DNA from 4 places in the Lysinibacillus sp. NPDC048646 genome. Region 1 is predicted to be linked to each of the others. Evidence: riboswitches for the same ligand, from Rfam matches in the RefSeq annotation. Region 1 holds a riboswitch; each other region holds the start of a gene.
What was found. A riboswitch is a leader RNA that binds a small molecule or an ion and turns the genes downstream of it on or off. The one in region 1 is predicted to bind cobalamin.
Positions count from the first base shown of each region.

Region 2: linked by a shared signal. The riboswitch ahead of ACQKII_RS21375 (energy-coupling factor ABC transporter permease) and the one ahead of metE (5-methyltetrahydropteroyltriglutamate--homocysteine S-methyltransferase) in region 1 are both predicted to bind cobalamin.
Region 3: linked by a shared signal. The riboswitch ahead of ACQKII_RS19470 (hypothetical protein) and the one ahead of metE (5-methyltetrahydropteroyltriglutamate--homocysteine S-methyltransferase) in region 1 are both predicted to bind cobalamin.
Region 4: linked by a shared signal. The riboswitch ahead of ACQKII_RS04015 (ribonucleoside-diphosphate reductase subunit alpha) and the one ahead of metE (5-methyltetrahydropteroyltriglutamate--homocysteine S-methyltransferase) in region 1 are both predicted to bind cobalamin.

Region 1 is NZ_JBNNLZ010000002.1:186,349-194,155, reverse strand. Features, by position in the region: gene metE (5-methyltetrahydropteroyltriglutamate--homocysteine S-methyltransferase) at 1-1,832, opposite strand, end outside; cobalamin riboswitch at 2,017-2,195, opposite strand; gene ACQKII_RS03185 (hypothetical protein) at 2,262-2,399, opposite strand; gene ACQKII_RS03180 (methyl-accepting chemotaxis protein) at 2,540-4,234, opposite strand; gene ACQKII_RS03175 (C40 family peptidase) at 4,851-6,194, shown strand; gene ACQKII_RS03170 (UDP-N-acetylmuramoyl-tripeptide--D-alanyl-D-alanine ligase) at 6,353-7,738, opposite strand.
Region 2 is NZ_JBNNLZ010000029.1:15,882-23,688, forward strand. Features, by position in the region: gene ACQKII_RS21355 (S8 family peptidase) at 1-2,222, opposite strand, end outside; gene ACQKII_RS21360 (energy-coupling factor ABC transporter ATP-binding protein) at 2,761-3,597, opposite strand; gene cbiQ (cobalt ECF transporter T component CbiQ) at 3,594-4,367, opposite strand; gene ACQKII_RS21370 (energy-coupling factor ABC transporter substrate-binding protein) at 4,371-4,643, opposite strand; gene ACQKII_RS21375 (energy-coupling factor ABC transporter permease) at 4,645-5,391, opposite strand; cobalamin riboswitch at 5,533-5,716, opposite strand; cobalamin riboswitch at 5,963-6,145, shown strand; gene ACQKII_RS21380 ((2Fe-2S) ferredoxin domain-containing protein) at 6,284-6,655, shown strand; gene cobJ (precorrin-3B C(17)-methyltransferase) at 6,660-7,807, shown strand, end outside.
Region 3 is NZ_JBNNLZ010000023.1:20,259-28,065, reverse strand. Features, by position in the region: gene ACQKII_RS19500 (ABC transporter permease) at 1-429, shown strand, start outside; gene ACQKII_RS19495 (ABC transporter permease) at 429-1,241, shown strand; gene ACQKII_RS19490 (ATP-binding cassette domain-containing protein) at 1,234-1,983, shown strand; gene ACQKII_RS19485 (ABC transporter ATP-binding protein) at 1,995-2,717, shown strand; gene ACQKII_RS19480 (hypothetical protein) at 2,912-3,115, shown strand; gene ACQKII_RS19475 (YdeI/OmpD-associated family protein) at 3,336-3,929, shown strand; cobalamin riboswitch at 4,164-4,346, shown strand; gene ACQKII_RS19470 (hypothetical protein) at 4,616-5,398, shown strand; gene ACQKII_RS19465 (hypothetical protein) at 5,759-6,151, shown strand; gene ACQKII_RS19460 (hypothetical protein) at 6,248-6,682, opposite strand; gene ACQKII_RS19455 (GTP-binding protein) at 6,816-7,807, opposite strand, start outside.
Region 4 is NZ_JBNNLZ010000002.1:346,903-354,709, reverse strand. Features, by position in the region: gene ACQKII_RS04030 (ABC transporter ATP-binding protein) at 1-873, opposite strand, end outside; gene ACQKII_RS04025 (ABC transporter ATP-binding protein) at 870-2,603, opposite strand; gene ACQKII_RS04020 (ribonucleotide-diphosphate reductase subunit beta) at 3,071-4,111, opposite strand; gene ACQKII_RS04015 (ribonucleoside-diphosphate reductase subunit alpha) at 4,124-6,337, opposite strand; cobalamin riboswitch at 6,500-6,687, opposite strand; gene ACQKII_RS04010 (hypothetical protein) at 6,797-7,480, opposite strand; gene ACQKII_RS04005 (ECF transporter S component) at 7,477-7,807, opposite strand, start outside.

The sequences.
Region 1 (7,807 bases):
CCTTCTCGCAAAGCAGGCTCATCTACTTGAATGATTGCAATACCTGCCGCTTCAAGTGCCTCCACCTCTTTTCGTAGTGCCAACGCAATTTGATAGGTCACATCTTTTCGTGAAATATCATCACGTACAAAGGACCAATTTAAGATGGTTACCGGACCCGTTAGCATTCCTTTTACATATCGATTTGTTAGACTTTGGGCATACACTGTCTCTTTTACCGTCATCGGTGTTTCCCACGCAACATCTCCGTAAATAATCGGTGGCTTGACACAGCGCGAGCCATAGGATACGACCCATGCCTTTGCCGTAAAAGCAAAGCCTGTTAACTTTTCACCGAAGTATTCCACCATATCAGTACGCTCAAATTCACCATGCACCAACACATCAATATCCAACTCTTCTTGAATAGCAATCCAACGTTTCGTTTCTTGTGTTACGAATGTTGCATACTCTTCATCTGATAACTGTTTCTTACGCCAAGCACTACGCATACGTTTGACCTCATCTGACTGTGGGAAGCTACCAATCGTTGTTGTTGGGAATAAAGGTAGCTGTAATAGTTCCTGCTGAATATGTTGGCGAGATTGAAAATCATGCTGACGTTCAAAATCCTGTGTCGACACAGCTTGTACAGCCTGTTGAATAGCTCTATTATTACGTACTGGATGATTTTTTAAAGCTTCGATTGCCTTCATACTCTCCGAAATTGTTTGATTTGTGGCATGATTTTTTTCCTGTACATATTTTGTTACTTCTGTAATTTCTACTAATTTCTCATCTGCAAAGGCAAGTGCATTTTTTAGAACGGGATCTAACTTGGTCTCGCGTGCAGTCGTAATCGGTACATGCTGTAAACTACATGAGGACTGAATCCACATATCCTTTGCATTGCTCAACTGTTCAATCGCTTTTACGGTCGTGCTCACCTGTGCTAAATTTGCACGCCAAATATCTCGACCATTAACAACGCCAGCAGCTAAAACTTTATCTTGAGGGAAGCCATATTGACGCAGTGACTCCATGTTTTTATCGTAGCCATGAACAAAGTCTAAACCAATTCCTTGGACAGGAAGTGCTACTAACTGTTCATACGCTGATAACGATTCAAAATAAGTTTGTAGCATAATATTTGCGTTAGGGACAGCTGCTGTTAATTGCGTATAGATTTCCTGAACGAGCTTCACCTCTGCCTCCTCTAATGTTGTGACAAGGGATGGCTCTTCTAACTGTATCCACTCGGCACCAGCGTCTACTAGCTCTTTGATAACCTGCGTATAAAGGGGGAGTAACGCTAAAATAAAAGCCACCTGTGTTTTTTTATCATAACCCTTTGTCAGCTTACAAAATGTATAAGGCCCAATGAGAGTTGGCTTTGCTGTAATGCCAAACGCTTCTTTTGCTTCTAAGAAATCAGCGAGAATTTTATTTTCCGTGAGCTGTAATGTTTGTCCCTCGAATTCAGGCACAATGTAATGATAGTTCGTATTAAACCATTTGGTCATTTCACAAGCAACTGCGTTGTCGTTACCACGAGCCGCACTATAATAGGTGTGTAAATCTAGCTGAGTTCCCTGCCAGTCAAAGCGCTTTGGCACTAAGCCAAACATCATCGCTGTATCAAGTATCCTATCATAATAGGTGAAATCGCCTACGCTTACGATATCTAAACCATAACGAAGTTGCTTTTCAATGCGGGCTAAGCGTATTTCTTTTAACTGCTGTAAAAAGTCCTCCTGTGAAAGCTCATTTCTCCAAAAAGTCTCTAATGCTTTTTTCCATTCGCGGTCTTCCCCGATGTACGGATAACCAATGGCTGTAGTTGTGTACGTCATGTCACTCTCTCCTTTTGTATGCAAATAAAAAAAGCCATTCTCCTATTCGGAAAATGGTTTATGGTCTGTCGAAATTAACTATAACGAAACGATACGAAATTCATTGTGAAATCGTACTATTTCTTTCGTTTCGCACAGTGCCGGTATGGTCACATCTCACCACCTATTTCCACGTAGGTTATTTGGTGTGTACTAGATATTGGCAGGTCTCCTGGCTTCTCATCAACACGCCTCACAGCCTTCCCAGTTTCCCAGTGGCATTTGTGATTTGCTCCGATTTACAGTTGCGGGACAGCGTCGGATTTACACCGACTTCCCTTTTAAGCCAAACTTTCATTTGGCACCAACTCTTACACAATATTCAATTATGCTCTAACTATAGCATATATTTTTCAGAAAAGTAGAATTATTTCAGTAATGATTGCGTTGCTAGCCATCACACTCACAATGTTTATCCGTCACTTTGATGATTCTATCCATCACATTCGCAGTTTTATCCGTCACTTTGATGATTCTATCCATCACATTCGCAGTTTTATCCGTCACTTTGATGATTCTATCCGTCACATTCTTAATTCTATCCGTCAGTTCCTAAAATTAGAAGAAAGGAGCAAGGTAAACATTTTTACTGCCATGTCGAGTAGAGATAATCGAACCAATGCAGTAACTCTCAAAAGCAGCCATCTATCATGGATGGCTGCTTCACTTTACAATTTAAATTGCTGCACTTCTTTATTTAAACTATCCGCCATCAATGCTAATTGCTCGGTATTTTTCGCGATTTCGTCCATCGTTCCAACGGTTTGATCTATGGTAGCAGTCGTTTCTTCAACACCCGCTGCCGACTCTTCCGAAATGGCCGCAATCTCATCAATGGATCGGTTGATTTGCTCAGTGGTTGTAGATATATCTTGCAAATTTCCGGTAATTCCTTGAATATTCATAAACATATTATCCACTGCAGATGCTATATTTTCAAAAGTTGCACTCGTATTCGTAATTTGCTCGGTGCCATTCTTTACCTCTTGATATCCCTTTTGAAGCGATGCTGTCACACCCACTGTTTCACTTTGAATACGCGCCACTATCGACGAAATATCCGTTACAGAAAATGACACTTGTTCTGCAAGCTTTCGAACTTCATCGGCTACAACGGCAAAGCCTTTACCCTGCTCTCCTGCTCTAGCCGCTTCGATGGCAGCATTCAATGCTAATAAATTCGTTTGATTCGCAATATTGTCAATAACTGATACTAATGTGGAAATTTCTTGCGATTGACGATTTAAATCCTCAACCTTGGTAACAGCCTCATAAATAATTTGGTCGATGGCAAACATTTGCTGGGTAGACGCATCCATCAACTGTTGACCACTTGCTGTGAGCTTTAATACTTCCTTCGAATGTCCTTGTAAATTGACACCTTGTGTATTTGCCTGTTGCACATTCACTTTAAAAGCGTCAATCATTTGAGCTAAATCACTGGCATTATGCGCTTGAGATTCTGAGCCACCCGCTAACTCTAGCATCGTCAGTGCGGTTTGCTGTGCACCCGTTTTCACTTCCAGCGAAGATTGTGCTAACTCTTCACTACTAGCAGCAACATTTTCCGAAACGACATGTATCGATCCTATTACTTCATGAAGCTTACGATTCATGGTGTTTGTAGATTGTACAAGTAAGCCAATTTCATCCTGCATTCTTTCTGGTAGAGCTGGCTGACTAATGTCCCCTTCGGCCATCTTTGATAGTTGTTCAATGACAGCTTTTATCGGATTAGCAATCATGCGCGCAGAAAAGTAAGCGGTTACAATCGCGAGTATCGTTGTCAATAAACCTATGAATACACCCAAGTGCATCGTGAATTTAGATTGAGCAATCATCTCTTCACCAAGCTTATTAATGGAATCCTCCCTTGCCAAGGCAAGCCCCTCATAGCTTTGTCGTATCTCAGCTGCTAAATTATCAATTGCATTTAGGTTTTCAATGGCAATTTCGATATTTCCTTTATCGTACTCATCAAATACTTTCGCTTGTACATAATTCCGCCACTCTCTTGCCTTTTCAACAGTAGTGGCTAAGCTTGCATCTGTCGAAAATTTATTTAAAATGGCATTATTTTCTTCTGCTATTTTTATATAATCTTCAAATTCCTTTTTATACTGCTGATCACCAGTTAAGACATAGCTTTTGGCAGCAGTTGTTCTGACACTAATCGTTGAGGCAAGCTTTTCATTTGCTGTTAGTAGCTGTAATTCTTTATGCACTATATTTTCACTCGCAGTAATGACTCGTTTGTTTGCAAAATAGCTGTAGGTGTTAAAACATGCTATAAAAAATACGACAATAAAAAATCCGCTTAAAATTTTCGCTCTGATTGTCTTGAACCTAAGTTTCCGCAACATACTATTAGCCCCCTTTTTAGTGAAAAAATACAAATTACGAGCAATTGTTCGTGTAAATCACCTACTTTTTTCGTTATTATTTGTAATATTATCCATTAAATCAACCTAAATATATCATACATTCCCTATAAATCCCATGACTCGAATTATGTATTTAATTGGTGTTTCTTATCAAAATATTTCACAGAAAACATGCTTTTATTAGTAATTTATAAATAAGAAAGTTATTTTTATATCATTCCTTAAAATTATTTTGATATTTTTATTTCTTGTGCATAAGCTATTGATTGATGAGAGATTTGTCGCGACTTTCTATTCTAAATCATCCAGATATAAAGCTACAGCAATCAGCACATCTGAGTTTAATGTTTACAGATCATCAAGTATCACTAACAACATTGACACCAATTTCTGCAAATAATACAGTAACTGAAATATTTGTAATCAAACTGTAAATTCCAACGACAAAGCCTTTTGTACCAAGCTTTAAAGCTTTTACAGGCAGTCCGTGGAAACATTTACCTAGAAGAACTTACACTTTTTCATGCTACGATTATTCCAATCACTAGCCAACAGAATTATTCCAATCGCTAGTATCTAGGAGGTAACACATCGCATGAAAAAACAATTTTTAACCACTACATTAGCACTAACATTAGGTTTTAGCTCATTGGGCATGGTTCAAGGTACCATTCATCCAATTGAAGTAGAGGCTGCCACTACAAATGCACAGAATAACGCTCAAGCCGTTGCGACGAAAGCGGACCAACTCATTCAAACAGGAAAAAGCTTAATAGGTAAGGCAACATACAGCAATACAGTATACAAGCCTACATCTCCTTACAAATTTTCTTGTGCTTCATTTTTAATGTACATTTTCGAGAAGAACGGTGTAGATCTTGGGACTTATAATGAAAATTATATGATACAGCAAGGGACATATGTTGCGAAAAATCAATTACAAAAAGGGGATTTACTATTCTTTAAAAGTAAAAAAACCGGCACAGACCCTGATCATGTAGGCATGTATATTGGTGACAATAAAATGATTCATATGGCTGATAGCCAGCAAAATATCGTGATTTCTGATTTAAATAGCAAGCCATATTATACAGATAATTATGTATCTGCGCGAAGAGTCTTACCTACTTTGCTTTCAGCTAATCCAGCAACGAAGGGCGATAAAATTGTTGAAAACGCCTTAACTTATAAAAACAAAGTCACAATGAGCACAACAAATAACGAATCATCGCTACGCTTTACGGCACCAGGGTTTGTAGATTTTGTCTATCGAAAAAGTGGCGTGAACCTTGGTAAAACAACTTTAAAGGAACAAATGAATATTGGAACAACTGTTTCACGTGCCAATTTAAAGAAAGGCGATTTAGTATTCTTTAATAGTGTCAAGGGCTCTCAAACCCCTTCACTTGTAGGCATCTACGCTGGGGATCATCGTATCATCATTCCAAATTCTGATGGTGTTATGACAAGAGTGTTATTCGTCGACTACTACAATGAGCATTATATTACAGCAAAACGTGTTTTTTCAGATAACTCAACACCGACTACCGACGCACCGTCAGCTTCTGCTGATAAAATCATCGCTACTGCTTCGAGTATGACTGGAAAAGCAAAATTTGGCTACACGTATAATGAAAACTCACTGACATTTACAAGTGCAGGGTTTACCTATTATGTCTTTAAACAACATGGGATTGATTTAAAGGATAAACTAGCGAGCAAACAGGCATTAGTGGGTAAAAGCGTACAAAAAGCACAGCTGCAAAAAGGAGATCTTCTTTTCTTCTCCACGAATAATGGTGGACAGCAAATTACACAAACAGGGATTTATATTGGTGACAATCAATTTATTAGTATGACCGCTAATAATATAGTGAAACAAAACCTAAATTCTACTTGGGCGCAACAAAACTACGTTTCGGCTCGCCGCGTTCTCTAGTATAAAGTAAGAAGGGTCTATGTCATATATCAATTGCTGGAATTAGATAGAAATATACCGGCAATGGCTTTCATCATACTTTTTCATCTTCCGCTTCACTTTTGATACAGAAAGGGGGTGTCTCAAATGACTTTGAGGCACCCCCTTTCCCTACCTTATTATATATCTTTTAAGTTATTCGCAAATTCAATCATGGATCTACTAGACATCGGACCCTTTATCAGCACAATGGTTTCGGGGTCCAGTTTTGGCTTGAGCACATCTAAAACCCCTGTAACATCTTTAAAAATATGAACCTCTGCACTTGTGCCATCTTTCAGCGCTTGTTTCGCTATATCTTCTGCCCTTTTTCCAATTGTAATCAGCGTTTGAATATTTCTTTTGGCCACCATCGAGCCAATCTCACGATGATACTTTTCTTCGAAGTTCCCCAACCGCTTAATATCACCGAGTACAAGGATTACTTTTTTCCCTTTTCCAATCGTATCTAAAACCTTCAAAGCTGCTTCAACTGATGTTGGGTTATTTGTCCACGTATCATCTACAATGGTACATTCACCAATCCCCGTTGAAAACTCTAGATGTCTTGCCATCGGCTTATACGTCCTTAAACGAGCAATGGCATGATTTATGGTCATGCCCATTTCTTTTACAGCTGCTATGGCAGCTAGCGCATTGTACACTTGGTGTTCACCGTACCCAGGAACAAATACATTAAACTTTTCATCTGACACTTGCAGTACAAATCTCATGCCATTTTTCGTAAATTGTATTTTAGACGCTCTGTAATTTGCCTGTTCCTGTATTCCTAGGGTGATAATCTTGCCTTTAAACGTATGCAAAGGGACCTTTTTTGTATTTTCATCATCACCATTGATGATTAAAGTCCCGCCTTTTGTTATACCTTCTACGATTTCTGATTTCGCCTTAATATAACCTTCTAAGTTTTTACAGCCATCTAAATGATGCACACCGATATTTGTAATAATGCCAATCGTAGGCTGGTAAATCATGCATTGATGTTTAATATTACCTGTATTTCCTAATCCCAACTCAAATACAGCTGCTTCTGTTGTCTCATCGATGCCAGTCAAATAGGGTAAAGATTGACGTGGCTCATTTTTACTACTCACAGATGCCTGCACATGCCAATCCTTACTTGCAATATGTTTGATCATTTCTTTCGTCGTTGTTTTCCCACATGTCCCGGTTAAAGCAACGACAGGTATTTGAAAAAGATTTCTGTAATATTCGATAAACTTCCAGTATGCCTGCACATTACTTTTTACTTGGATAACAGTCGTATTGGTAAGTGCGTTTTTCAGCTCAGTTGAAGACTTATCTGAAATGACAAGAGAAGGTCCCTTATTGTCTATTTCATTCCAGTTGACTGCATCGTTTCTATTAACAAAGATAAGTGTATTACTATGCGTCAAATCATGCCGGTTATAGTAAATGGCATGTTTAACAAGCCAATCCTCAGAACCGTTCAATAATTCGCCTTGCAGTAAAGTCCTTATCTCCTTCACACGTATATTTTGCAAGTTAACTCCGCCCCCTCTCATTATAGTATGAAATGTGATTTCTGGACGATTGGGTAGTGAATAAGCAAT
Region 2 (7,807 bases), on a different contig from region 1:
TTTTTAGCTTTATACGGAGTTACAGGTAATTGATCATTTTGTACGTTGTCTGGTAGTATTTCCTCATTTAATGGAAGTCCGTCTTCATCTTCAGGAAGGCTAACGACTTCTCCTTTTAATGTGTAAGGAATCATTGATTCACTTATACTCTCTTGCACTTCAATGCCTCCGCTAAAGAACATGTCAAGTGAAAAATCGATATCGCTTTCATTTGATACGCTTAGTACATACTCCTCATCAGGAATAGCATCGACGATAAGGCTTACTTCGTCTCCTTTATCCGTGCCGTAGGATGTTTGAATTGGATACGCCTCATCCAATTCCTCATCATTAAGTTCTTCTGTCGGTACATTATTTAAGTCTTCTTTTAGATAAAGTTCCATGGATGCTGTAACACCTGGGATACCCGATAAATCAAATTTTAGCGTTGTTGGTTCTTTTACTGTAAAAGTAAAATAATCTTTGTCTCTTTGTTGATCTTTAGAAAGTAGGGTATAGTTTTTCCCTGCTGTACTGTATGGGAACTTTTGGATTTTCTCCATATTGTCCATATCTAATGAATCAACTGGTAATTCCTTTGTAGTTTGAGCTGTAAAGATGTAGTTAGATTCGCCCTTTAAACTATAGCTGCCATTATGATCTTTTACGCCAATTAGCAGCGTTCCTTCTTGTTCTGCTTTAAATAGGTATCCTTCTTGCTTTCCTACGCGGACATCATTCACGTTGATTGGTTCTACTTCATCTTTATGACCTTTAGGGTAGAAATACAAATCAAATGCATAATCGAATTTGTTGGCACCTTTTAATGTCAGTTGAGCATATTCATCTGATGCTAAATCAACCTTGTACCATTTTTTTTCATCTGGCTGTTTGAATTCACCTTTTTCTGTATTCAATACAGTTTTTTGAAGGTCTTTTGCGTTTTTCATTCGCTCATCTTTTGTTTCTGTGTACTGTTTAGGTAGATTTTTTATATCAAACTGTAATGCTTTTAAAGGATCGATAAGACCATGTCCATATGTAAGATCATAGCCTTTCTCGCCTAAATCCTTCGCGGTCATTTCGAGAATAGCTTCAATTTCATGAGGCTTTAAATTTGGATATTTTGATTTTAGTAGGGACGCCACACCTGCAACAACAGGAGATGCCATTGATGTCCCGCTAAATTTTACAAAGGATGATCCTTTTTTCTCATCATGAACTGTACTGTATACATCTTCACCTGGAGCTACCACGTCAACCGATGGACCGTAGTTTGAATAGCTTGATAGTTTATTTCTATCATTCGTAGAACCTACGCTAATGACACCTTCGAAAGAAGCAGGGAAGGAGTAATTATCTGTCGATTCATTTCCAGCAGCTGCTACAACGGTAATGCCATTATCAATCGCTTTCTGTACGGCTTCCTTCATTAATGGAGATTCGCCATAGCCGCCAAGGCTCATGTTAATAACATCAGCGCCTTGCTCAATGGCATAAAGGATTCCTTGTGCAATGACGAAATCATTGGCGCCATCTTTTCCGTTGAATACATCAATAGGAAGAAGCTTGGCTTTTGGATTAACCCCATGTCCACCAATAGCATTATCTTTTGCTGCGCCAATAATTCCAGCTACATGTGTTCCATGGTCGCCAGGATAAGTAGTATTGGCAGGTGCTGCTGCATTATAGGGTGGTAGCACTTGAGATTTTAGTTCGGGATGTTTAAAATCCACACCAGAATCGATAACAGCTACTTTTACGTCGTGATTGCCTGCTAATTCAAGGGCCTTATCAATTTGAAGCAGATTTAAATGATACATATCCTTTTTCTTTGGATCTTCCCCGGTACCAAAGGCATGATACACGTAACTTGGAGATACACTTTTAACTCCTTGTTGCTTTACATAATAGGAAACTGCTTTTTCTAACGTTACTCCTTTGTTAAGTTGGATAACATCGTAACCTAATGAAGGGATAGACCGGATTACTTTTGAGCCAATTTTTTGATGTGCATTCTTAGCAAGACCGGAATGCTTGACGATAATTGTATCCTGACTAATCCATTCTTTTTGATTGTTGAATTGCTTTAATGTTTGTTCCTGTTTGCTAGCGATAGCAATCTTCACTAACTCTGAGTTCTTCGCTGTGTTTTGTGGTGCTTCTGCAAAGGCGGAAGCAGCAGGAACTATTAGTGCTGTAGATGCTACTACAGCCATTGAGTTCTTAATCCATTTCTTCAATTGTTTTCTCTCCTTGCGTGTTTTATTTTAAGTCACATCTATAGTGATACGAATGAAAGATCAAAAAGTTTCGTAATATAAGGATATAGGTGAATATTTTTCCAAAGTTTTCGCGGTCATAGCAGATGAATGATGAGAAAGAGTACGTTCATCTAGGTAAGTCTGAAGGAAACATAACGTACACGTTGAAACTTACTTAGCGAAAAGTAGCTGAACCATGAAGGAATATGGCGTAAACTCGAATTCGAATTTCACTTGTTTGATGAGCAGACAATCCAAAGACAAACTTTCTCAGTAGAAGAAATCGTAATCCCATAGGAGACACTAAGTGGTCAGGTATTCAAATGGTAAGAATAGACATAAAAGTATAACGGACAGCGAGATACAAACTCACTGTCCTTCTGTCTTCATGGAACCGTACGTAAGGTGGGGGTGTCAACCTCTCTTACTCGATTTGTAAAATAGCAGTCGAGGAGAGTGGATGCTAGCACCAGTGAAAAGCATGCAATTATTATCCAAGAAATGTTAAAAAAATATCTTAAAGTTGTTCAATAAGTCTTTGTAAATCTTCCTTCGAACGAGGGATTGTAATGTTTTGTTCAAATAGCTTTTTGTTTTGTAACGCAATAGCCATTTCAAATATCCACGGGCGTTCGAGATGGGCACGTTCAAGTACATCTTGTTGATAGAACAATGCAATAGGATCACCATTATAGATGATTTGCCCAGCTTCCATAACAATAATTTGATCTGCCCATTCATAAGCAAGTGGAATGTCGTGCGTAGCAAGTAAGATTGTTCGTTCACCGTTTTCCAACTTTGCAAGGGTCTGTAATACTTGTGCAGCATAATAATTATCCAGTCCTGCAGTTGGTTCATCTAATAGTAAAACAGACGGTTCCATCGCTAAAACACCCGCCATTGCTACACGTTTTTTCTGTCCAACACTTAAAAAGTGAATGGGTTTTTCGAGCAATGTTGCCACCTCAGTTTGAGCAACTGCCCAGGCGATTTTTTCTTCAATTTTTTCACTTGTCCAACCAAGATTGAGTGGTCCGAAGGCAATGTCTTGCTTAACCGTACCAGAAAAAAGTTGATGGTCCGCACCTTGAAATACAATGCCAACTTGTTGACGCAAAGATTTTAAAGCTTTTCGATTATAGCTCATTGCTACATCGCAAAAGAAAATATTACCTGTAGTTGGTCGTAAAATGCCGTTTAAATGCTGAAATAATGTTGATTTTCCGGCCCCATTATGTCCAAGTATTGCGATTTTTTGACCCTTTGGAATTTGTAGCGTAATATCCTTTAAAGCATAGGTACCATCTGCGTAGCTATAAGATAAATTTTGGAGATCAAAGTAAAGATCTGTCATGAGAAAAACCCTCCATAAATGATGAGGAATACAAAAACACTCGTAATACCTAGCCAGTTTTTCTGACTATAGCTAACATTCTCTGGCCAGTAGACAGGTTCACCACCGCGTGCCTGCATCGCATTATTGAGTTCACGACTGCGCTGGAACATTTCTGCAAATAATGCAGCGATTAGCATAGATACTGAACGGAGCCATTGCATCGGAGAACGATAGCCGAGCCTTGCTTGCTGTGCTAAATGTATTTTTTGCATACTGTCTAAAAAAATGAAAATAAAGCGATATGTTAGTTCCACAAGCTCGACAAATAATACTGGCAGATGCCACTGTCGCAGCACATGGCAGATAGACTGCACGGATGTCGTTAATATTAAAAAGTATAAACAACTAATACTGCCAAGTACGATGAAAAAGAGTTCTTGCGCTGTCAGCAAGCTTGCAGTGCCCACAAAAATAGTCCATGTTTTCAGCTGGAATGCCCAAATATGGAGAGGTATGACACTTGATGTTGGCGCAATAGCAATTAGTATCGAAACTAAGCTCGACAATAGAAAAAAACCTGGTAACAGTAATAACTTTGCATAATACATAAAGGGAATTTGTGCACCTAAAATGATAAAAGCACTCATTACAATAAATGTAATGAGTGATATAAGTTCATCTCTCATGATAAGTGACAGTAGTAGCAGACCAAGGGAAAACGTCATTTTTTCTAGCGGATGAACAGACGCTAGTTTATTTATATAAGCATACTTATCAATGAGTAACATCGCTTAACCTTCTTTATGTTTGCCACGCATGAAGCCGATAAAATAGCCAATAAAACCAGCACCGATTGCGGCTTGAAGTACGAATAACAAGCTCTCAATTTCACCACTTGGCGGCTCCCAGAAACTTTCAAACCATGGCTCATACTCTGCGTTAATTTCACCAATTGCTGCTTCCGCTTCTCCATCAGCGCCACCGAATTCTGCACCTTTTTGTACAAATAGCGGAATGATGGCCAACAGCACTACAATTGCTAATAACAGTAAATTTTTTTTCATTTTAGTGTGCCTCCTTTGCTGAGAAAACACGTAAAGCTTTTAATTCACTAACATTATATTTTTTCAGGAAATTCATGACGATGACTGTTAAAATTCCTTCGCTAATTGCAAGCGGAATTTGTGTTAATGCAAAAATCCCAGCAAATTTCGTAAAGGAAGCCATAAAGCCACCTACTTCTGATGGGAAGGCAAGTGCAAGTTGAACAGACGTCACAACATATGTACCTAAATCACCAAGCATTGCTGCAAAAAATACGGCCAGTGAGAACGATAGACCGATTTTTTTAGATCCTTTAAAAATAAAGTAAGCGATGAATGGTCCCACAATAGCCATCGAAAAGGCATTTGCGCCTAATGTTGTAATGCCGCCATGTGCTAAAAGTAAAGATTGGAATAATAATACGATTGTTCCAATCACGCTCATTGCTAATGGACCGAATAAGACAGTTCCTAGGCCAACACCAGTTGGATGTGAGCAACTTCCTGTTACAGATGGGATTTTAAGTGCGGATAACACGAATGCAAAAGCACCTGAAAGACCGAGTATCATTTTTGTTTCAGGGTTTTCATCGATTGTTTTACGGATTGAACGTAATCCTAAAATAATAAATGGAATCGAAACGACCCACCAGAAAATGGCCCATTCAATCGGCAAAAAACCTTCCATAATGTGCATGGCAAATGCCCGATTTGGCACGAGTAAAAATGCCAGTAAGAAATAACTAAGCTTCCAACAAGAAAATTTCAAAACGGCTCCTCCTTCAATTAAATTTTACAATGTAGCGTGCGCAAAAAAAAAAGCACTTCTCCAATTTAGGAAAAGTGCATAGCTAAAAAAGCAAATAGAATAATAATCTGCCAAGCCGCACACCTATCCTCGTAGGTTGAAACGATCACGTATTTTTCGGCAGGTCTCCTGGCTTTAGTTCTCCATTTTATAGGCCTTCCCATCCTTTGGACAGTGACATACTCTATAAAACTCCCTATTACAGTGGCGGGACCGCGCCGGACTTGAACCGGCTTCCCTTTTAAGCGAAATGACTACACTTCGCACCGAAAAAAGATGAAGTTGTGAGATTTCACGACAAAGTGTAACATGATTTTCCATAAATAAGCTATCTCTTTTTTATAAAAAAAATTTTAATTGAGCTTCAATCAAGAAAATTCTGATAAATGAAAGGGGAAAACAACATTTTCATAGGGATTATTTATAGAAATTTTACTAAAAATTTCACAAATTAAAAAAGAATTGTTGAAATTTATAAATAATAAGCTATGATAGAAACAGTTTTCAATTACGTTTTATACAATCTAAATTTCATATAGATACATCTATAAGTGCTCGATATTATTCGAGATAATAGGGAAATCGGTGCGAATCCGATACAGCCCCCGCTACTGTAATAGCTGATGAAATCGCAAATGCCACTGTGTAACTTGGGAAGGCGCGAAAGTAAAAAGAAGCTTAAGTCAGGAAACCTGCTTAGTTGATGGCATGCAAACTTTTCGGAGGGAGAAGTTGAAGCGAGAGCGAGTACCTGATTTTATTCGTTTTTATTTGGCTTCTACAAGACCTTTACTCTTCGTCTAGAGTGAAGGTCTTTTCTTTTTCCTAAAAGCATAATGAGGGGAGAAATACAATGACAACTTGGAACTTAGAAGGCATGAAAACGCATCTTTTTATCTGCAATGGCAGTAGCTGTATGAAAAAAGATGGCGAGGAAATTACCCAAGCAATACGTGATGAAATACAGATACAAGCACTTGATAAGGAGATACATACGACAAGAACACGCTGCAACGGCAGATGTAAGGATGCATGTGTTGTGATCGCTTATCCGCAAGGAAACTGGTATCGCGTGCCAACGACAGAGCATGCGAGGGTGCTCGTGCAAGACGTACACCACGAGTCTTTACATAGTGAACACGTGTTTACACTTCGTGAAGGACTGTTACAGCGTACAGCACAAACAACAGCGATTAAAGGCATCGAAAAGGTGAAAGAGGGGTAACAAAATGGCGCAAAAAGGTAAGATTTTCGTTGTGGGCTTTGGACCCGGTGATTTTAAACATATTACAACACGAGCTGTCGAGGCACTACAACAGAGTGATTTTATCATCGGCTATAAAACGTATGTCGAGCTCATTCAAGATTTAGTGACGGCAAAGTCGATTGTTAGTACAGGAATGACCGAAGAAGTTTCAAGGGCACAGGAAGCTGTGCGTCAGGCAGAGGCAGGCAATATCGTGTCTGTTATTTCTAGTGGAGACTCTGGTGTATACGGAATGGCTGGACTTGTCTATGAGGTGTTAATCGAACTTGGATGGACAGAAGCAACTGGTGTGGAAGTCGAGATTGTACCTGGAATTTCTGCTATTAACTCGTGTGCAAGTTTACTAGGTGCACCGATTATGCATGACTCGTGCACAATTAGTTTAAGTGACCATTTAACACCGTGGAATTTAATCGCTAAACGTGTGGAAGCTGCAGCAATGGCGGATTTTGTTATTGCCCTTTACAACCCTAAAAGTGGTCGTCGCACACGTCAAATCGTAGAAGCACAACGCATTCTACTAGAATATAGATCGCCAGATACACCAGTAGGTCTCGTGAAAAGTGCCTATCGTGATCGCCAGGAAGTTACGATGACAACATTAGCAGAAATGCTTGAACATGATATTGGAATGCTCACAACAGTTGTGATCGGAAATTCATCCACATTTTTCTATGACAATAAAATGATTACACCGCGAGGCTATCAACGTAAATATACGCTTGGGGAAGAAAAACAGCCATTACGTCCACATCAGCGTCTGAAAGAAGAAAATGAACCATGGGCGATGAATCAAGAAACAGGAACAGCGCGTGCCGATTTTGCGGCAGACCCGAATGCAGGGCGCAGTAAGCCCAGTATAGCAATTACACCTGTGTCAACACCTAAAAGATCATCACTTGAAATGGCTGCAACGGCACTTGCGATGGTAAAGGGGACAAGCGCTGGCCATGTAACACCAAAGCTAGTTCAACAAAAAATTGAATCCATTTTTGAACTAGCTGTAAGTCCTGGGGTGGCAAATAAATTTTTTACGCCGCAGCAAATGACGGCTTTAGCACAAGTTGTCGGCGAACAAGGAACGATGGAATATACACCTGATCATCAAAT
Region 3 (7,807 bases), on a different contig from region 1:
GCTGATAGACTGCACCATATCATCCTCCCAGTGACAGTTCTTGTACTTTCTCATGTCGGCCTATTTGCTCGATTTTTACAGGACTGCGTAAAGCGTGAAAGTAAAAGTTATTATGTTCAGGTTGCTCGTGCAAATGGGGTAGCCGAACGGGAAATTAGAAAATATATTTTGCGTAATTCATTCATTCCTTATGTCAATTACATAGGGGTTACGATTCCATCATTCTTTGGGGGTTCGATTGTTGTAGAATCACTTTTTGGGTGGTCAGGCTTAGGGCAGCTACTCGTCAAATCGGTAATGGTGAAAGATTTCCCATTATTAATGGGTGGGGTACTGATTATTGGTGTTGTCGTTGTTGTTAGTCTTATTGTCATTGATGTTATGATGATTGTTATCAATCCTAAGCTAAGAAGGGGTGTGCTACGCTGATGAAATCGCGAAAAATGCTCTTTTTTTGGTTAATCTTACTTTCCATCATTTTTGCTTCGACTGCTTTTTCATCGTTTCTAGCCCCTTTCGAGCCAAATACGATGGATATGAATAATATTTATGCTTCCCCTAATGTTAGTCATGTGCTTGGAACGGATCAGCTAGGTCGTGATGTGCTCTCGCGCTTGCTTGTTGGTGGGCAGGTGACTCTTTTGATAGCAGTAGTATCTGTTGTGATTTCCACAGTTATTGGGATCATATATGGCGGAATTAGTGGCTATTTCGGAGGAATGGTAGATGTCATCATGATGCGTATGCTAGAGGCATTTTTAACCATTCCATCGCTTGTCTTGGTGCTTGCTTTTCAAGCCATAATGCGAGGAAGTGTTTGGACTATGGCTGTCATTATAGGCCTGACAGGATGGTTTGTCACTGCACGTATTGTGCGCTCTGAATTTATGCGACTAAAGGAATCTGAATTTGTCCAAATGGCGGTAATGTTCCGTACACCTACATGGAAAATCTTGTTTAGACACTTGTTGCGCAATAGTTTCCCGGCCATTTTTGTTGTGACGTTATTTAACTTTGCGGGTGCTATTTTCACAGAAGTATCACTAAGTTTCTTAGGAATAGGTGTGCCACCCGCAACGCCGTCTTGGGGAACGATGTTGTATGCCGCTCAAACAGATTTACTTGTTGGTGCATGGTGGATTGGGCTATTTCCGGGACTTTTAATTTTTGTTACAATTTTATGTATTCAATTTATCGGGGAGGCATTGAAGCAGCAAGGAGGTGCGCGTTCACATGCTTAATATTGATAAATTATCAGTAGTACTTAATGGTAAGCAACTTATCAAATATGTCACGTTTACAGTGCCGAAGGGCCGTATTACTTCGATTATTGGTGAGAGTGGTAGTGGGAAAAGTATGACTGTATCTGCAATTCTGGGCTTATTACCTGCGCATGCATATGCGTCGGGGGGCATCTTTTTAAATGAAAAGAATTTACTGGAAATGTCCCTAAAAGAAAGAGTAGAGTTGCGGAAAATGCATTTCTTTACAATCTTTCAGGATGCTGCCAACAGCTTTTCACCCTCAAAAAAAATGAAGCATCAATTATTTCTATTGACAGGGCAGAAAAAAGGTCATACGAAAGTAGCATTTTATCAAAAAATGCTTTTAATTTTACAGGACTTAGATTTAACGGAAGAAATAATGGAACGCTATCCCTTTGAACTCTCTGGAGGGATGTTGCAACGGTGTATGATCGCTTGTGCATTATATATTGAGCCTGAATTGTTAATAGCTGATGAACCAACATCTGCACTCGATATGCTGATTCAAAAGGATTTTATGGATTTGCTGAAAAAACTCAATAACGAAAAAAGAACTACCATTTTACTGATAACGCATGATTTGGACATTGCTGTTTCGGCCGCACATTCAGTAGTTGTCATGAAAAAAGGTGAGGTCGTTGAAACGGGACAGGTAAGCGATGTATTTGAAATGCCGACACATCCATATACAAAGTTACTATTAGCGAATCATTTTTAGGGGGAATGTCATTGTTGCTGCAAGTTGAAAATGTTAGTAAAAGCTTTCCTAGAGGGCAGCAAGTACTACAGCATGTGAATGTATGCATTGGACATGGTGAAGTCGTTGGGCTAGTAGGCGAGAGTGGCAGCGGGAAAAGCACGCTTGCCAAAATCATTATGCAATTGGAGAAGGCCAACCAAGGTCACATTCATTTTAATGGAAAGCCCATTACGAAGAAAAATTGCCAGTCATTTTATGAACACTGTCAGTTGATCTTCCAAAATGCAACTGCTGCTTTAAACCCCATGTGGACAGTGAAGGAATCATTATTGGAACCATTACAGCATAAACAATCAGTGACAAACGACTATTTACTGGTCATGCTCGAAAAGGTCAAGCTACCAATCACTGTGTTAAGTTGTTTGCCCAATGAGCTAAGTGGGGGAGAAAGGCAACGAGTTAATTTGTTAAGATCCATTTTAGTGGAGCCCAAATTGTTAGTGTGCGACGAAATTGTTTCTAGCTTAGACCGATTAATTCAGCGGGAGATTATTGATTTATTGATCTCCCTCAATAAAGAACAAAACATGGCGATCTTATTTATTTCCCATGATTTAAAGGCTGTTTCCTATTTATGTGAGCGTGTATACGTCATGAAGGATGGCGTCATTGTCGATGAAAGTAAAAAAGAAAAAGGTGTTTTTCAATTGACAGACAACTACGCCCAAAAGCTATTTCAAGCAATGAGATGACTTGTTGAAAAGCTCCAAAATATTATTAAATGTAAAATTTAACACACATTCGCGATTGTTAAACAACTAGATTTCGATAAATTAACTGAGAGCCGATTGAAGACTCCCTCATATGCTACAACAACACGTTGTCAAAGTACTTAAATATATCTTCTATCAGTATTGACGTTATAATTTAAAAGGGGAGATAGCATATGAAAAGTGTAAACTTACAACTTGACCACAATAACTCGTTAGAAATAACGCAGCTAGATGATAATTTATTCGAAGTTCGACTTGGCATTAACGGAAGTATGAGCATGTACTATATGACACGCGATCAACTTGAAAATCTTGAACAGCTAGGTACTTCTCATATTCCTATTGAGACGATTCGAGCTAAGTTACTTAGCGATTAATGATAGTTCAAGAAGTTTCACACACGAAAGATGAGGAAATCTGGATATTGCCATTACAAACGTAACAAAGATGTACAATGTTTCAATGTTGCACAATCATTCAGTGCCTCACTTACGCTTGAAGGCATTTCAAGTGAAGAAATCGGGGCTTCAACGGAGACTTTTCACTATAACGGTTAGGCTTACGACTGATCGAAAAACTGAAGCGGGGTGTTCCTTGATGACAAATAGTAGAATGAATCCGAAGGTTGATGAATTTTTAAGTAAAGCAAAAAAGTGGAAGGAAGAATATGAGAAGTTGAGAGATATCGTTCTTGACTGTGAGCTGGCTGAAGAAATAAAGTGGAAGCATCCTTGTTACATGTTTGACAATAAAAACATCGTTTTAATACATGGATTTAAAGACTATTGTGCACTTTTGTTTCATAAAGGTGCCTTGTTACAGGATCCCCATAGGATTCTAATCCAACAAACAGAAAATGTACAGGCGGCACGCCAGATTCGGTTTACCAATGTTCTAGAAATCGTTGAAATGGAAACTATCTTGAAAGATTATATTTATGAAGCCATTGAAGTTGAAAAGGCCGGTTTGGAAGTGAATTATAAAAAGAATACAGAAATCATCATTCCTGAAGAACTTCAAAATAAATTCAATGAGGTCCCTGCATTGGAAACTGCTTTTGAAGTATTGACACCGGGTCGGCAAAGGGCTTACATTCTTTATTTTTCTCAACCCAAACAAGCCAAAACACGACAGTCAAGGGTTGAAAAATATATGCAGCAAATTCTCGATGGAAAAGGATTAAACGATTAGTTTATTGAGAGAAAGTAAATTAACCAAACTATAAGATATTCTTTTTTGCTGAAAAACTGCTTTTTTGAACGAACTGGAGCTTTAGTTAAAATTCAAGCCTCTTTACTCTACATCACACGAAAAGTATTAATAGATGGAATATTTTGTTATAATTGACATTGGAAATAGAGTTCTTTACAATTAATAGTAGTAATTCTATAAGGAATGTGACTTAGTTCATTTTCCTTCACAACTGAATAGCGTGTAGTAATAGGTGTAAATTGCGTGCAATTTACTTAAAAGGGAAGTCGGTGTAAGTCCGACACTGTCCCGCAACTGTAAAATGTGAGCGTCTTTGCAATACCACTGTCATTAGACGGGAAGGGGAAAGATGCGTTGACCATAAGTCAGGAGACCTGCCTATTACGAGTACACACCATAACCCTACGAGGAATAGGAGGTGGCATGTTGACAAAACAGAATATGCTGTTCGTCACAGTACGTCAAACGCCCATAATAGTAAATGAAAGTCTTCGGTACCGAACCGATTCTTTCCTATGTGGGCAATGTTTGACGTTACGTGATGAATGATATGTATAAGGTGTTATAGCCATTGAATGACGGATTTCCTCTTACTGGAGAAATCCGTTTTTTAGTGGACGTACACCTGCCGTTTTGAAAATATGTACGAAAAGAGGAATGCACGTATGACGAATATTCATGTATGTACAGCACAGGAAAAACAGCAATCAGCTATGAAAATTTGTAAGCATCCACGCACAGAGGTAGGCAAGCAGACGAAGACAAGAATCGTCATTGAATCACTTGTCGATCAGTTTTTAGCAACAGGACTTATTCGCAACGAACGATTATTTGACCGCATTTTATATAACAAAGAAATTATTTGGATTCAAAATGAAGGGTATGATGGACATCTATTCGCCAAGGCAAGTGTGGCTAATGAGTTAAAAACAAGAAAGAATGGCTTTATGATGTATATGCCGACAAATCCGATTGTTTATGAAGTGAATGGAGAAGCTTATCAATTAATTACACGTATCGATTCGGTTCGTGCAAAACCAAATTTAGAGAGACTTCATTTTGACCCAAATCCGATTTTAAGCGCTGCACGTGTGAATGATCTATTGTGCTCGATGGTCATGCGTTTTTATGAGACGTATTTGGCTGATTTAGCGTTAGTAGTTGCAAAAAAACGTGAGTCCAATAAATATACGAATCTAAAAAGATACGTAGAGCACGATTACTCGCAATTTATGCAAGCTGTAAAAGCACTGAACGATTACCATTTAAATTGGCACCCACGTGGCAATGGTCATGAACTATTGCTCCAAATTATCGATAATTTACAATTATTAAAGAGTCAGCCTGGCACCGTGTTAGTTGATTTTTCAAATAATCATGGTTATGTCATTGTGGAACCTGCTTATTTACTCGTTGAAGAGACAAATAGTACCGCGCAAGCTTTGTAATAGTAGGGGGCTTATCTCGAAAGTGAAAATAGTATGCTAGGAGTACGCCTAGTATGCTATTTTTTTGATATAAAGGAAAAATTCATGTAGATTCCTGCGAATCGCATTGGCGATGAAAGCGTGAAAGAAACTGCAAATGTTTTGAAACGGCAGCCAGATCCTCAAAAAAGCAAAAGACGAGCCACAGCAGGATACATAAGCAGAGCGATGCTCGTGCCTTGCCCAGGACACGTCGCTACTTTTTACTATATGCTTTAAATATTATCCTTAAATACCAAATTTTTCTTTATTATAATTAAATCAGATGGAAAATTTCTAGAATGCCATTCGCGCACTAAAAGTTAAAAAAGGAGGTGTATAATGCATCTATTTAAGAATCTTGGACAGTATGTTTTGACATCATTAATCGCCTATTTATGTGGATTTTATGCGTATGAGAAAATATTAAATATAGTGTGGGATCAATCATTAGGAAATGATATTTATTCTGTTTTATTTTGTGGGGCTTTAGCCTTTATGTTAGTGGCAACGCCTATTTACTTACGTCTGATTAATTGGATGGAAACAAAATGTAAGAAATACCGCTTATTTATTTTCCCATTAGGCTGTATGTGTGTTTTCTTTATCCCCACTATGTTCATTTTTGTGCTTTTTGGCAGCTTTAACCCATTTACATCTGAAGCATTATTATTTCATGCATTTTTTTTATCTTCAGGTTGTGTATTTGGCATTGGTTCAGCTATTTTGAAGTAAATTGAGTTTATATAAATAATTGATCGCAAGGCATGAATCGAAAAGCATAAAACTGGACCTGGTTTGGTGATGTTAAAAACCGAGTCCAGTTTTCAATCATTTCTTAGGCGCGCTAAAGATACTAAGGATGACTGTCATACCAGCTATTATACCGAATACATCCGTAGAATATATTTGTAGTAGCCAATTGATAATGATAGGATTTTTTATATCTAATTGGTATGATTCAATAGATGCGAGTGAAGCAAATACCGGGTAGGCAAACGTAAGTAACATACAAGGAATAGCTACGCACCATAATAATGATGGATTTATGTTGAATGACCATTTTTTTACAATAATAAGAGAAATATAGAAACCTATAATAACAGCAATAATCGGATTAGACCATATGACCGGCATAAAATTGAATGTTTCACTTACCGTTTGTTGGATTATCTTTTCGATATTCGAACATAACATTACTAATAAGATTAAGCCGATTAGCCAAAAAAATTTCCTGCCATAAACTAGCCACATCGATGATTTCAACAATATACCCCCTTCTTCTTGAAAAATGAGAAACAGATAACGAGGTGAACGATCAACTAACCGTAAAAGCCTGATGGTTTCAACATACAATCAGTGGGAGATGAAGAAAACCCCCACTAATTGAAGTTTCACTTTATTTTATGCAATGCATGGCAGCTTGTGCTTCCTGCCATGGTACTGAGTAGCCTTTTCCTTTGGCACAAAATATACTAGACGAACTATACGCAGGATCGGCATTTTTATCGTAGGCTATTTGGGCAATGATTTCCTCTGTATTATGACAAACATCATAGCCACCAAATTGTAGCGACAGTGAGCCCTTGCCATTTGTGTAGGCAGCAAAGATTGTACTATAGCTCATGAATGTAGCGACAGGTGCACGCCCCGTTAATATTACTTGCTCTTCTGTCAAAAGTGGTGCATCGAATGTACCTGCTGCTTGTTGAATATCGGTCATCATGCGGCCGATAAAATCGTTGGGCGCCTTTAGCTTGAAGCGGTAATAGGGTTCAAGCAGTATATTTTCAGCTTGTTCAAGACCTTGACGTAGTGCGCGCAATGTCGCTTCTCGAAAATCACCGCCTTCGGTATGTTTTATATGTGCACTTCCTGTTAGAAGGGTGAAATGGATATCTGTTACAGGGTAACCTGTTAGTAGACCATGATGTTCGCGCTCAAATAAATGCTTTTCAATAAGCCGTTGATGCCCGACAGATAGATCATCGGCGTGACATGCATTGGCAAACGTATTGCCAGTACCACGTGTAGTTGGCGCCATACGTAAATGCACTTCAGCATAATGCTTTAAAGGTTCAAAATGGCCATAGCCTGTTACAGTCGTTGCAATTGTTTCCATATATAAAATTTTTGGTGCGCCAAATGTAACTGTCAGTGTAAAGCGATCTTTTAACACTTCGCTCAGTACCTCAAGTTGAATAACGCCCATAATATGTACGTGAATTTCCTGGAATTTCTCGTGCCACACAACACGTAACGAGGGCTCCTCGGCTTCAAGCAAACGGAAGGTTTTCAATACGTCCTTTATATGCTGTTGTCCTAAATAGTGCACCTTTGCTTGTAATGTTGGCACTAGTTCATAGGGCTGAGGACTCATCGAACTGCCTA
Region 4 (7,807 bases), 160 kb from region 1:
CAAAAATGCACCTGTCCCTATTACAACAGCCAATCCTAAATTATTCATAAAGTTATTGATTGGACCAAGCAAACCTGATGTAATCTCCGCACGCTGAGCTGAACTGCGTAGTTGCTCGTTTTGTTGATGGAATGATTCAATTGTCTGCTGTTCTCTGCCAAAAAGTGTGACAACCTCTGCTCCTGTAATCATTTCCTCAATATACCCGTTGAGATTCCCTAAATCACGCTGACGTGCCGCATAGTTTTTTCCACTTCGTTTGACAATTTGTTTCGTTGTATAAACGATTAGCGGAATAATAATAAGGGTCACAATCGCTAGCTGCCAACTAAGTGAGAACATTGCTATGCTGACACCAATAACGGTTAAAATCGAAGATACAATTTGTGTGACACTTTGTGCCAGTGCTGTATTTAAATTATCAATATCATTGGTTACACGGCTCATTAAATCACCGAGTGCACGCTGATCGAAAAATTTCAGTGTACATGATTGAAGTTTTTTAAAGAGCTCTAGTCGTAATGTACGTATCGTTTTCATAGCCACATGGATCATGACATACGTTTGTAACCATGTAAAAATAGACGCTACAGTAAAAATAACTGCGAGCACAATACCTAGACGAATTGTGCCTTCAATGTCTTTTTTCATGATATATTCATCAACGATATGACCGATAAGATAGGGGCCAGCTAAGCTTAATATCGTGGAGGCAATGACAAAAAATATCGAAAAAAACAGCCCTACTTTTTGCTGCTTCACATATTGCCAAACACGTAAAATCGTTGCTTGTTGATTGGCTGCTTTTTCAACTGGACCACCTGTACGTGGTCCACGTCCAAAATTCATTTGCTTTGGTTGACTTTGACTCATTGTTGTTCACCAACCTTTTGTTGCGAAGCGTAAATCGCTTGATAGTGTTTATTTTCCTGTAATAATTGTTGGTGTGTGCCTTGACCGACAATTTCGCCATCCTCCAACACTAAAATGAGATCCGCCTGTTGAATGGAGGTAATCTTAGACGCAACAATAAATGTTGTTGTATCTTGGTAATTGTCGTTAATCGCCTGTTGTACATGCTTTTCAGAAGCACTATCGAGGGCAGATGTTGTATCATCTAATACTAAAATGGATGGCTGTCGTACGAACGCACGCGTCAACGCTAATCGTTGTTTTTGCCCTCCAGATAAATTCGTCGCTCCTTGTGAAAGTTGGTGAGCCATGCCTTTTTCAAGTTTGTCCACAAACTCGGACGCACAAGCAGCATTGAGTGCTAACTGTAAGTCATCTGGCGTCGCTTGCTCTTTACCTAGACGTATGTTTTTTTCAATTGCTCCTGAAAAGAGCACTGCTTTTTGAGAGGTAAAACCTATATGTTCACGTAAAGCGGTCAACGCATAATTTTTTAACGGTTGGCCATCTACTAATATTTGCCCACCAGTAGGGTCAAAAAGCCGTGGAAGTAGTTTTACTAAGGTTGATTTACCGCTCCCCGTTTTACCGATTATACCTACCATTTGCCCAGCCTTCACAGAAAACGTGATGTTTTTCAGTACATCCTCTGCTGTTTCATAATAACGATAGCTTACATTTTCGAAAGCAATTTCCCCATGAATATGTGTATTCAGTGCTAGTTCCACTTCCTTAACCGCTACCTCTTTATTCAACACATCCACAATGCGCTCGCCAGATGGAAGTGCACGTGCAATTTGCATAAGCACCATACTCGATGACATGAGTCCATTTAAGATGATTGTCAAATAGTTAATAAAAGCCAGAATGACACCTACTTGCAATGTGCCCGCTTCGACTTTTATAGCCCCAAGCCAAAGTGCTGCTACAATTCCCAAGTTAACGACGAACATCGTAAGCGGCACAAGTACACCAACAATTTGTTCCGCTGTAATAAAGCGCTTTGTAAGCGTATCATTCAGCACGCCGAACTGCGCAACCTGTTGCTGCTCACGACGAAACGCCTTGACCACGCGTATCCCCGCTAAATTCTCTTGAAGTTTTGTATTGACACCGTCAATGGCCTCTTGTACCTTACGATATAACACGCCTGAATATTTTGTAAAAAAATACATGGCAACGATTAAAATAGGCACAATCACAAGTAAGATTGAAAAAAGCTCGCGTGCTGTCACGAAAACGATAACAATCGCACCTATAAACAATAACGGTCCCCGCACAAAAATACGCAACGTCATCATAAATGCACGCTGCACGCTTTCCACATCACTCGTTAAAATCGTAATAAGTTTACCAGTCGAAAACGCATCCCGTTCTTTCGCTGAATAGGTCATCATCTTTTCATATAGCTTCTCTCGTACATCCGATGCAAAGTTAATGGCTGCCTTTGAGCTATAGTAAGAACAACCAATCCCCCCAACAAGCCCTAGTACAGCACTCATAATCATCCAAACGAACATCTTTAGTACGTACGGATTGTCGCCATTCGCAATACCTGTATCAATCATATGTTGCATGATTGTCGGCTGAATTAAATCCATTGTCACTTCAAGCACCATTAATAGTGGTGCAATGAGCGTAAAAAATTTATAAGGCGCCAAAAACTGCCCTAATTGTTTAACTGCTTGCATATATTCGTCTCCGTTCCTTATGTATCCATTCGGTGTTAATTATAACTGAAAATCATTCCCATTTGCGAAAGTTTTTTCGTGACACGTAATATATAAGAATACCTAATAAATTTTTTAGGCGAGCAGTAAGTTATTTGCTTATGGGAAATGATACTGGGCTGAGCGTTTCTTTGGCTAACCCGAGCGTTTCCTCGGCTGACCCGAGCGTTTCTTTGCCTAACCCGAGCGTTTCTTGGCCTAACCCGAGCGTTTCTTTACCTAACCCGAGCGTTTCTTTACCTAACCCGAGCGTTTCTTGGCCTAACCCGAGCGTTTCTTGGCCTAACCCGAGCGTTTCTTGGCCTAACCCGAGCGTTTCTTGGCCTAACCCGAGCGTTTACACGGCTAATCTGAGCCTTTCTATTATTCATCTAGCTAAGCTGAAGTCATGAAAAAACCACGCAAGCTGTTGCCTGCGTGGTAGCCTTTTACAAATCATCAAAGCCATTATCTTCTACATTGACCTTCACATATTGGCGTGAACGTTGCTCAAAGAAATCAGTTTTACCTAAATCAACATCCTCATAAGCCTTGATCCATTTCAATGGATTTTTGCGATAACCCTCGAATGGACGCTCCACGCCTAGCTGATTGCAACGTACATTGGCATAGAAATGAACATAGTCATGGACATCATCCACGTCAAGACCTTCAATCTTATCACCAATTACTTCATTGGCCCAATCGATTTCAAGTTGCACCGCCTCGCGGAAAATAGCTTGCACACGCGCTGCTCTTTCTGGCGTATCATATGCAGGATATTCTTCTAATAATTCCTGATAAATTTTCACGAAAAGATCAACGTGAAGCTGTTCATCACGGTTAATATAATTAATCATCGTCGATGAAGCGACCATTTTTTGATTGCGTGCTAAATGATAGAAGAATGCAAAGCCTGAGTAGAAGAAGAGTCCTTCTAAAATCACATCATAGACAATTGCTTCAAGCATATTTTCAACGGTTGCTTCCTCAGAAAAGGCTTGGTAGCCCTTAATGACAAAATCATTGCGGCGTTCCAGTACGGGCTCTGTGCGCCAAAAGTCGAATGTGCGATCCTGTTCATCTTTATTTACGATACTTGAAAGCACATATGAATAGGAATGATTATGAATAACCTCCTGTTGCGCTAAAATAATCATCAGGGCATTCAGACTTGAATCCGTTAAATAATCTGCTACTTTGCCTGCAAAATCTGTTTGCACACTGTCTAAAAGAGCAAGTAAACCGATAATTTTCAGAAATGACTCCTGCTCATCCACAGACAACGCAGGAAATTGTTTCACATCATTACTCATATTGATTTCAAATGGTGTCCAAAAGTTGCCCAGCATTTTTTTATATTTTGGGTACGCCCAATTAAAGCGTACGTCATCCCAGTTTAAAATGTTTGAAGAACGCCCGTTAACAATCGCTGTCGAACGGTTTGGCGCCTCTTTATCCATAATTTGTCGTTTAGTAATTGTTGTCATCTATTATTCCTCCTAGCTTGCACAAGACTCACATTCTAGCAACTCTACAGATGTCGAGCGCACATAATAAGTAGTTTTCACGCCACTTGCCCAAGCATTTAAATGCAATGCGAGTAAATCTTTCGCTTTAATGGTATTTTGAACATATAAATTAAGAGAAATCCCTTGGTCAATATGACGCGCTCGCGCAGCATTTTGCTTAATTGTCCAATTTTGGTCAATAAAATAAGCAGACTTGTAATACCAAGTTGTTACTGGCGTTAAATCTGGTACGGTTACAGGGATTTTGTAGTCTTTTTTCTCCTCTGAGTAACTCTTTTGGAAAATAGGATCAATGGTTGCGGTACTACCAGCTAATATTGATGTCGATGAATTAGGTGCAACCGCCATCACATAGCCATTACGCATACCAGTCGTTGCCACATCTGCACGTAATGCTTGCCACTTGTCACTACTATAACCACGTTTCTCAAAGTACGCCCCCGTTTGCCAGTCCGAGCCTTCAAACAATGGATATGCTCCTTTTTCACGTGCCAATTCATTGGATGCACGTATCGTTAAATAGGCAATTTGTTCATAAAGCTTGTCTGCATAATCGACTGCCTTGTCTGATTCCCATTGAATTTCCTTCAAAGCAAGTAAATGATGCCAGCCAAATGTACCGAGCCCAATTCCACGATAACGTGCATTTGTACGCTCTGCTTGTTTAACTGGAATCGTATTTAATGCGATGACATTATCGAGCATACGGACTTGAATTGGAATCAAACGTTCTAATACTTCAGCCGGTACAGCCTTGCCTAAATTCACAGAAGATAAATTGCACACCACGAAATCCCCAGGCTTTCGACGTGTAACGATGACATCATCCTCTAATGTAATCGACTCAAATTCAGTAGCAGACATATTTTGGAATATCTCCGTACACAGATTCGAACTATAAATCATCCCTTCATGCTTATTTGGGTTCATACGATTCACTTCATCACGGTAAAACATAAACGGCACACCTGTTTCCAACTGCGAACGCATAATACGTTTCATAATATCGATTGCTTGCACAACTTCACGGCTCAGTAGCGGATTCGCTATACATGCCGCATATTTCTCTCGGAACGAGCCATCGCCCTTCTTCTCATCATAAAAATCTTCTAAGGAGAAGCCCATTACTTCACGTACTTCATGTGGGTCAAATAAATGCCAATCCTCTCGTGCCTCAACCGCTTCCATAAATAAATCTGGTAAACAAAGCCCCGTGAAAATATCATGTGCTCGCAGTCGCTCATCTCCGTTATTCAAGCGCAAATCTAAAAACGTAAAGACATCCTTATGCCAAACATCTAAATACACCGCAATTGCTCCTTGTCGTTGTCCTAACTGATCTACCGACACAGCTGTATTATTGAGCTGTTTAATCCAAGGCAACACGCCACTTGAAGCACCTTTAAATCCTTTAATGGATGAGCCACGACTACGGATTTTACCCATATAGACGCCAATACCTCCACCATACTTCGATAATGTTGCGACATCTGTATTCGTATCATAAATACTTTGCAAGCTATCATCTACCGTATCGATAAAGCAACTAGAAAGTTGACCATGTGTTTTCCCGGCGTTGGATAAAGTAGGCGTTGCAACGGTCATATATAAATTACTCATTGCCCAATAGGCTTCACGAACCTTATCTAAGCGATTTTCAGTTTCATCTTGCATGAGCGTCATCGCGATGACCATCCATCGCTCCTGCGGTAGCTCCACTGGTGTTTTCGTATAATCACGTACGACATAGCGATCCATTAATGTCTTTAACCCGATGTACGTAAACAACTCATCTCGGCTTTGTTGTAAATAGGACGCTAGTTCAATTAGCTCCTGCTCACTATACTTCGTTGTTAAACATTGGTGATAAAGTCCAGCTTCTGTATATCTTGCGAGCTGTGCTGGAAATACCTGATAGACATCTTCCACAGCAACGCCGCGACGCATGGCAAATTGATCGTATAATTTCTCCAAATATATTTGCGCAGCAACAAATGTCCAGAAGGGCTCTTCTTCGTCAATAAGACTAAGCGTTTGTAAAATCATCGCATCCGCCCATGCTTCAAACGTGGCACTTTCGTTTTTGCGTAGCCATCGATCCGATAACCTTACAAAACTTTCTAGTTCATCCTCCGAATAATTAAACTTTAACTTAGCTATTTGCTGTTCGATTTGAATTGTCATTTATACATTCTCTCCCTTTCACCTTCAGCCAACACAAAAAGCGATCCTACAACATGTATCTGTTGCGGGATCGCTGTAAAATCGGAAATGGAAATGAAGGACATGTACACATCAAAGTGGACAAATCTCTCGCCTCCACTTCTCAATCCCCGAAGAATGTGTTGCTGTCTTGAACAAATCGGCAGGTCTCCTGGCTCATGCTTCCTCCAAATGATTGCCTTCCCATCAGTTACAGTGGCATTTTAATCATTTGTCAGCACTTACAGTTGCGGGGACAGCTTCGGCTTAAGATTGCTCTATTTCCGAATTCCCTTTTAAACCAATATGGTACCGTTCGTCCAAATACTATATATAGTGTTTTAACTCCTAAACAAATCTAACATATTGTGTTTCTTGTTGCAATAGGCGTTTTGAATCTTGCATTTAATAAATCTATATTTTTGCTGGAAGCAAGCCCTATTACCAAGCAGTTCTACGCAGTTTTTCAAAATTTCTAGTGAAATTTTTTTGTGCAAGTTGCTCTTTTTCAGGATGTACACCGAGTAAAATAACGGCACATGGACCTGCAGTTTTCTCAACATCTAACGAACTTTGCACCCGCTGATCTCCAAAAAGTCGGGTGAATTCTACTTGTAGACCCTTTGACCCTACTGGCCAAACTTGCTGCACAATTTCATCGCGCCAAGCATTAAAAATGGGCTGAAGTTGCGCAACATCGTCAGGCTGAGCAAGCACTTCATTTCCAACAAGTGGCAGGCCGTATGTGTACCAAATAAGCTTGTCACGCTCATACAGCGTACGACTTTGTTGCGCGCCTAGCATTGTCAAAGATAAAGCTGATTGTAAAGTTGGCATATTGGATTCTGAGCTACCGCCTATCTGTGGGCAAACAAGACCAATTTCATCAAATACCTGCTGAATGCCAGAGACATAGCGAGACCAAGCAGCATCCCCTGAAAAATTAGCAAGTATTATATGCACAGGTATCGCATTCGCCGCAAGCTGTTCTAAAAAAGTAACACGAGCTGTTAAGTATGCGGTTAGATGATCTGACGTAGCCACAACATCTTGTGATTTCTCGCCAATCGCCGCGGCATTATCGGTTGTGGCAATCAAATCACCAACTTTTACTGCATTTCTCAATGCGCTCGCCCTTCTTTACGTACAAACACTTTTGAAAGAATCGGCATTACAACAGCGACGATTACTAAGTTAATAACGGTTGCCATGAAAATACTTACTAATGTTCCCCAATAAAATGCAGGGCTAATGATAAAGTAAAACGGCAGAGGTGCAACAACACCGTTTAAAACAAGCGCTACTGGCCATTTCCAGAAATGTAGGCCTTTTTTATGCATAACACCGAATACCCAAACTACAATAAACATTTCGACTGCGATAATAATATGCAGAGGTCCAAGTGGAAAACCAGATGTTAATGCTGTTATAAAATGTCCTATTAAACCCGCC